2 regions of the Psychrobacillus sp. NPDC096389 genome follow, and region 1 is predicted to be linked to the other one. Evidence: a T-box and tRNA genes for the amino acid it is inferred to sense, from the RefSeq annotation. Region 1 holds a T-box; the other holds one or more tRNA genes.
The links. The T-box of region 1 lies ahead of argS (arginine--tRNA ligase). A T-box ahead of a tRNA ligase gene usually reads a tRNA of that ligase, here a tRNA-Arg.
Positions count from the first base shown of each region.

Region 2: it encodes a tRNA-Arg, which carries the amino acid that the T-box ahead of argS (arginine--tRNA ligase) is inferred to sense. The anticodon was not compared.

Region 1 is NZ_JBIWFB010000001.1:144,405-147,801, reverse strand. It holds gene ACIQ38_RS00730 (MBL fold metallo-hydrolase) at 86-943, opposite strand; T-box leader at 1,061-1,255, shown strand; gene argS (arginine--tRNA ligase) at 1,357-3,021, shown strand; gene ACIQ38_RS00720 (collagen-like protein) at 3,102-3,397, shown strand, end outside.
Region 2 is NZ_JBIWFB010000001.1:30-3,426, forward strand. It holds partial or broken rRNA gene ACIQ38_RS00005 (23S ribosomal RNA) at 1-59, shown strand, start outside; rRNA gene rrf (5S ribosomal RNA) at 119-234, shown strand; rRNA gene rrf (5S ribosomal RNA) at 459-574, shown strand; tRNA gene ACIQ38_RS00020 (tRNA-Val) at 682-757, shown strand; tRNA gene ACIQ38_RS00025 (tRNA-Thr) at 771-846, shown strand; tRNA gene ACIQ38_RS00030 (tRNA-Lys) at 853-925, shown strand; tRNA gene ACIQ38_RS00035 (tRNA-Leu) at 958-1,040, shown strand; tRNA gene ACIQ38_RS00040 (tRNA-Arg) at 1,059-1,135, shown strand; tRNA gene ACIQ38_RS00045 (tRNA-Pro) at 1,146-1,222, shown strand; tRNA gene ACIQ38_RS00050 (tRNA-Asp) at 1,309-1,384, shown strand; tRNA gene ACIQ38_RS00055 (tRNA-Phe) at 1,449-1,524, shown strand; tRNA gene ACIQ38_RS00060 (tRNA-Gly) at 1,532-1,602, shown strand; tRNA gene ACIQ38_RS00065 (tRNA-Ile) at 1,612-1,688, shown strand; tRNA gene ACIQ38_RS00070 (tRNA-Asn) at 1,693-1,767, shown strand; tRNA gene ACIQ38_RS00075 (tRNA-Glu) at 1,774-1,845, shown strand; gene ACIQ38_RS00080 (tartrate dehydrogenase) at 2,621-3,397, opposite strand, start outside.

The DNA of each region.
Region 1 (3,397 bases):
TATTTTTATTGCTTGGATAATAAAAATATTATCCTGCTTTTATAATGGGCAAATTAGTTATGAACAATCCTCTTTAGTAGCATTTTTACTGTTTAGGTTTATCCACGTATTTTCCATAGCCAGGTATAGCTATCTGTTCAAAATCTTTCACAAGTACATTTAGACTACTTGTTAACAAATCACCTGACATTGGTAATCCATGACCTGTAACCGCAACTTTCGGGTTTAATTCCGCTAATTTTTTTACCGATTCTTTCGCCGCTACCCAATCGGTAGTAAGGTATCTCGGTGGTCCACTTATCTCCTGTTCCTGTGTTAAAACCTTATACAAATATTCTTGTTTAACAGTAACAAATGCATCCCCTGCGATTAATGCTCCGTCTTTGTCCCTGAATAAAGAGACATGCCCTGGGGAATGACCAGGTGTGTGTATCCATCTAAAACCAGGCATATGAGGTATTGTTCCATCGGAAGGCAATTCTTTTACGTTACCGGCTAAATTTATCGGATCTGTTGGGAACATAGCAGACATTTTAGAAATCATTCCACCTTCTACACTAGTATCGGGATCAGGATAGCTTTCTGTTCCAGTTAAAAATGGGATTTCCAAAGAATGAGCATATACGGGAACTTTCCATTTATTCACTAATTCTACAATGCCACCTACATGATCAAAATGACCATGCGTCAAAATAATAGCGCGTGGCCGACTATCTGCACCAAAACGTTCCTCTATAACAGAGGTAATTTTGTCAGCTGAGTGTGGCATCCCAGCGTCAATTAATACAAACTCATTTGATCCAGGTTCTCCAACTAAGCAAATGTTGACAATTTGTATAGTATGATAATATATACCTGGTAAAACTTCCATTCCTGTTCCACTCGCAATTGATGTGGCTGGTATAAATTTATAATCATCTCCGTAGGAAATATTAGAATCCATAAACTCCCTCTTTTCTAGTTATGTCATCGTTAGCTTTTCACTCCTACATGGATTTATACCCTAAGGACTTTTTTCAAAACAATTTGACTTTTCTTCTTCCATTTGGTAATTTAAATTACAATATCTTAGAAAAAGAGAGTAGCAACATCGAATTATTAAGCGAGCTAGGGACGGTGTAAGCCTAGTTAAGAAGAGTTGTGAACCGCACTTTGGAGATGCTTTTAAAAAAAGCCGGAGACTCACCGTTATGGAGAAAGTGGCCAAAATAGGCAAATTGAGTGGTACCGCGGAAGTAAAGCTTTCGTCTCATTTTTTAATGAGACGAAAGCTTTTTTTGTTGTTCCAGTAATCTGTAATTATTACAAAAGTATTACGGGTGCCTGGCACCCGTAATACTTTTAGGAGGAGTTCAAATGAAAAAGAAGATAGTGGAAATTATTCAAAGCTTTACGTCTGAGGCAATTGCTGAAAATATGATTGAAGTTCCTACTTATGCGCACTTGGGTGACTTTGCTCTGCCCTGTTTTCCGTTAGCTAAAAAGCTTCGCAAGTCTCCTATCCTTATTGCGCAAGAACTTGCTGTAATTATCCAAGATGAAAGTATTGAAAAAGCGGAGGCAGTAAATGGATACGTTAATATTTTTATGAAAAGATCGACATTTGCCCATTCCATTTTGACGAACATTCATAACCAAGGAAAACAATATGGTTCTTCCGATGTGGGTGCTGGAGGCGTTGTTTCTATCGATATGTCCTCACCTAATATTGCAAAGCCGTTTTCGATGGGACATTTAAGATCTACGGTCATTGGAAATTCTATCGCTTTATTACATGAAAAAAGTGGCTATCAACCTGTTAGGATTAATCATCTTGGCGACTGGGGCACTCAATTTGGAAAGTTATTAGTAGCTTATCGTCTATGGGGAAATGAAAAAGAAGTACAAGAGGCTCCTATCCAAACGCTATTAGCCCTCTATGTTCGCTTTCACGAAGAAGCTAAAATAGACGACTCTTTAAATGACCAAGGAAGAGCGGCTTTTAAATCGTTAGAAGATGGAGATACAGAAGCATTGGCACTTTGGAAATGGTTTCGAACGGAGTCACTAAAAGAATTCCAAAAGATCTATGATTTACTTGGAGTTTCCTTTGATTCATACCGTGGAGAAGCTTATTATAACGACAAAATGGAACCGATTGTAGAAGAACTCCAACAAAAGAAGTTATTAATCGAATCTGATGGTGCATTAGTAGTCGAAATTGGGGAACATTTACCACCTTGCCTTATTAAAAAATCCGATGGTGCAACCTTGTATGCAACGAGAGATATTACAGCCGCTATTCATCGTAAACAGACATATGATTTTGTTAAATCATTGTATGTTGTAGGAAATGAACAAAGCTTACACTTCTCCCAATTAAAAACCGTCTTAAACAAAATGGGATACGAATGGGCGGATACTATACACCATATTCCTTTTGGTCTTATCTTAAAAGATGGTAAAAAGTTATCGACTCGTAAAGGGAAAATAATTTTACTGGAAGAAGTATTAACTGAAGCAATTCTACTAGCCGAAAAAACAATCGAAGAAAAAAATCCTCGATTGGTTAATAAAAAAGAAGTGGCAAAAACAGTAGGTGTCGGCGCTGTCATTTTTAGTGATTTAAAACAACACCGAAAGCATGACATCGAATTTGACTTAAAGAAAATGCTTCAAACAGAAGGTGAAACCGGTCCTTATGTACAATACACCTATGCAAGAGCATGTTCCATATTACGAAAAGCACCTGCACAAAACACTTTTGAGGTTACTGAAGTAAATGATTATGAGTGGGAAGTCATGAAATCACTCCAGCAGTTCCCATCTGTTATTAAGCGTGCTGCAGCGGAATATGATCCATCGTTACTAGCGAAATATGCCGTGCATTTGGCGCAAACCTTTAATTCATTTTACGGAAATATACAAATCATGAAGGATTCCAATCATTTGCCGTATCGTCTTGCACTCGTTCAATCAGTTGCTATAGTTTTAGAAGAATCTCTTAGACTGCTTGGTATAAAAGCACCCGAGGAAATGTAACATACCCAAGAACTACTGACAAAAGTCCAATTCCTCTCTCCTTTAATGAATAGGTTAATCAATAGGGGAGGTGAAATTAATTGGATAATAGTCAGCCATGTAGTAAATGTGGCAGAGTTCATACCAATAGAGGCAGAAGAGGTCCAATGGGTCCTGAAGGTCCTCCGGGGGTTCAAGGTCCACCAGGAGAGCGTGGGGAAAGAGGTCCTAGAGGATTTATGGGATTAGAGGGTCCTACTGGAAAAACAGGGGCACAAGGTTCACCAGGCGGAATTGCTGAATTTGCATACATTTATAACATTGGTGAACAACGTATTCATCAGGAAGAGGATATTTCCTTCGATTCAAACGGCATTTTAACCCCAGGAATTTCACA
Region 2 (3,397 bases), 140 kb from region 1:
GGTGGAAGCGTGGCGACACGTGCAGCTGACGAATACTAATCGATCGAGGACTTAACCAAAATGTATGTATTGTAGTAAATGTCTGTTTATCCAGTTTTGAGTGAACAAGCACTCATCGTCTAGTGATGATGGCAAAGAGGTCACACCCGTTCCCATACCGAACACGGAAGTTAAGCTCTTTTGCGCCGATGGTAGTTGGGGGTTTCCCCCTGTGAGAGTAGGACGTCGCTGGGCACAATAAAAAAGTCGTTACCGAGTAATCGGTAGCGACTTTTATTATCTATTGAAAAAGATGACTATGGGTAGCTTATAGGTTTTTTTGCCAGAAACTTCATATCTTCATTGTATTTTTAATAAATTTTATAACTCAGTATTGACATATTGATAATAATAGAGTAATATTATTCGAGTCGCCAAAAGAACAAATAGTTTGGCTGACAAACATGAACATTAAATTGTCTAGTGATGATGGCGAAGAGGTCACACCCGTTCCCATACCGAACACGGAAGTTAAGCTCTTCAGCGCCGATGGTAGTTGGGAGTTTCCCCCTGCGAGAGTAGGACGTCGCTGGGCTTGTAATAAATACATATAATAAATCAAAAAAAGTTCAAATTAACAATGAATTGAATTAAAAAATCGATGTAGAAATACTTTACTTATTATGATTTATTATTTACCCAGGAGGATTAGCTCAGCTGGGAGAGCATCTGCCTTACAAGCAGAGGGTCGGCGGTTCGAGCCCGTCATCCTCCACCATAATTCTATAATTGCCGGAATAGCTCAACTGGTAGAGCAACTGACTTGTAATCAGTAGGTTGAGGGTTCAAGTCCTTTTTCCGGCACCATTTTTCGAGCCATTAGCTCAGTTGGTAGAGCATCTGACTTTTAATCAGAGGGTCGTAGGTTCGAATCCTACATGGCTCATCACTTGTTAAGTAAGTAATATAAATGCGGGTGTGGCGGAACTGGCAGACGCACAGCACTTAAAATCCTGGGGTAGGTGACTACAGTACCGGTTCTATTCCGGTCCTCAGCACCATTTTTTAAAAAAATATATGCGCTCGTAGCTCAATTGGATAGAGCACTTGACTACGAATCAAGAGGTTGCAGGTTCGAGTCCTGCCGAGCGCACCATAATATATGACGGGAAGTAGCTCAGCTTGGTAGAGCACTTGGTTTGGGACCAAGGGGTCGCAGGTTCGAATCCTGTCTTCCCGACCAGTTATTTATTTGGGGCCTTAGCTCAGCTGGCTAGAGCATTCGGTTCATACCCCGAAGGTCACAGGTTCAAATCCCGCAACCAAAACGGTCCCGTGGTGTAGCGGTTAACATGTCTGCCTGTCACGCAGAAGATCGCCGGTTCGATCCCGGTCGGGACCGCCATTTTATTTATTAGTTCGAAATTTGAGATAAGCGAGAGATTCGTAGCTTAGCACAAATCAAAGTTGGCTCAGTAGCTCAGTCGGTAGAGCAAAGGACTGAAAATCCTTGTGTCGGCGGTTCGATTCCGTCCTGAGCCACCATAGTAATGCGGGTGTAGTTTAGTGGTAAAACCTCAGCCTTCCAAGCTGATGATGAGAGTTCGATTCTCTTCACCCGCTTCCAATAGTGGGCCTATAGCTCAGCTGGTTAGAGCGCACGCCTGATAAGCGTGAGGTCGATGGTTCGAGTCCATTTAGGCCCACCACTATTCCGAAGTAGCTCAGTGGTAGAGCAATCGACTGTTAATCGATTGGTCGTAGGTTCGAGTCCTACCTTCGGAGCCATATAAAGGCCCCTTGGTCAAGCGGTTAAGACACCGCCCTTTCACGGCGGTAACACGGGTTCGAATCCCGTAGGGGTCATAATAAACTTTAAAGAAAAAAAGACAATCATTCATTTGATTGTCTTTTTTTAGTGCGCCAGGCATGCACATGAACTATAGGGTGCGAGTCCCGAACCCCGAAGACAGCAGTAACAATAAATGATTTTGTCATCCTTATCGATACTTAGAAAATGTTAGTTATTATACTAAATGATTAGAGTTCTTCTATTAAAAAAAATACAATTACAGGCTTTCTTCATATTCACTGACTAGTTTATAAAAAGTTGTATTTTTTACTCCAATTTCTTGCTTTGCTTTCACTTCTCTTATATCTCCTGACTTCCACTGAGCATACGCAACTTAAAACTCAGTAACCTTTGGTCGACCCAAAACTGTGCCATTTTGCAAAGCTACATCAATTCCTTCGTGTTGAAATCTAAATATAGCGATAATAGACGTTATAAAAACATACTAATAAACACCATTAAAACAATGATTATTAAATGATTTACAATATTTTCTATAACGTTTGAGAAGTGGTGGTTTAAAAGTTTCTTATTTAAAGTACGGCAAAGGCGGCTTATTTAAAAAGCTTATGATAGCAAGGTTTATAGAGCACTCCTTCCAGAAATGGTTGGGGTGTTTTTTTGAGGAATAAGATCTATTTGATTTTCTTAAAATAAGTCGAACATTCCTGACTATCCAATATTTCATTTATGAAAACGAGCTAAAAATAAAAAATTGTCGAAAAGTCAATCTTCGACAATTTTTTATATATTACAGTATGCAGAGTATAGAAATAAACAGTTATCAACTTACTCTAATTTAGTTTTCAAATAGTGAATGATTGTATCAGTGACTTCTTTTGTAGTAGCTTGACCTTTTAAATCACGAGTTTTGGTGCCTTGTACTAGGCTATATTCTATTGCTTCAAGTAAATGATCTCCTAGTCTAGCATAGCCTAGATAATCTAACATTAGTTTTCCGGTCCAAATTTGACCTAATGGGTTAGCGACTCCTAAACCTGCGATATCAGGAGCAGAACCGTGCACTGGTTCAAACATGGAAGGGAATTCATTAGTTACGTTAAGATTGGCTGCTGGCGCAATGCCGATACTCCCCATAATTGCTCCACCGATATCTGTCAAAATATCACCGAACAAATTGGAAGCTACGATCACATCAAACTCAGAAGGCTTCATAATCATATACGCTGCCATAGCATCGATATGAACACTGTTTTGATCTAGCTGCGGATAGTTAGCTACGATATCATGGAAAACATCATCCCAAAAAGGCATACTATGAGAAAGGCCGTTTGATTTTGTAGCGCTCGTCACTTTTTTACTTCTTTGATTAGATAAGTCACATGCGTAACGCATTGCTCTTTCTGTGCCTTTTCGAGTGAAAATAGCATTTTGAATGGCAATTTCATCCTCATCTGAGTGAATTCTACCACCGCTATCCGAGTATTCCCCTTCAGAATTTTCACGTACAACAATAATATCGAATTCTCCAGGGCTTTTTAATGGTGAATCAAGTCCTTTTAATAATTTAGCAGGGCGGATATTAATAGTTTGTTTAAGACCTCT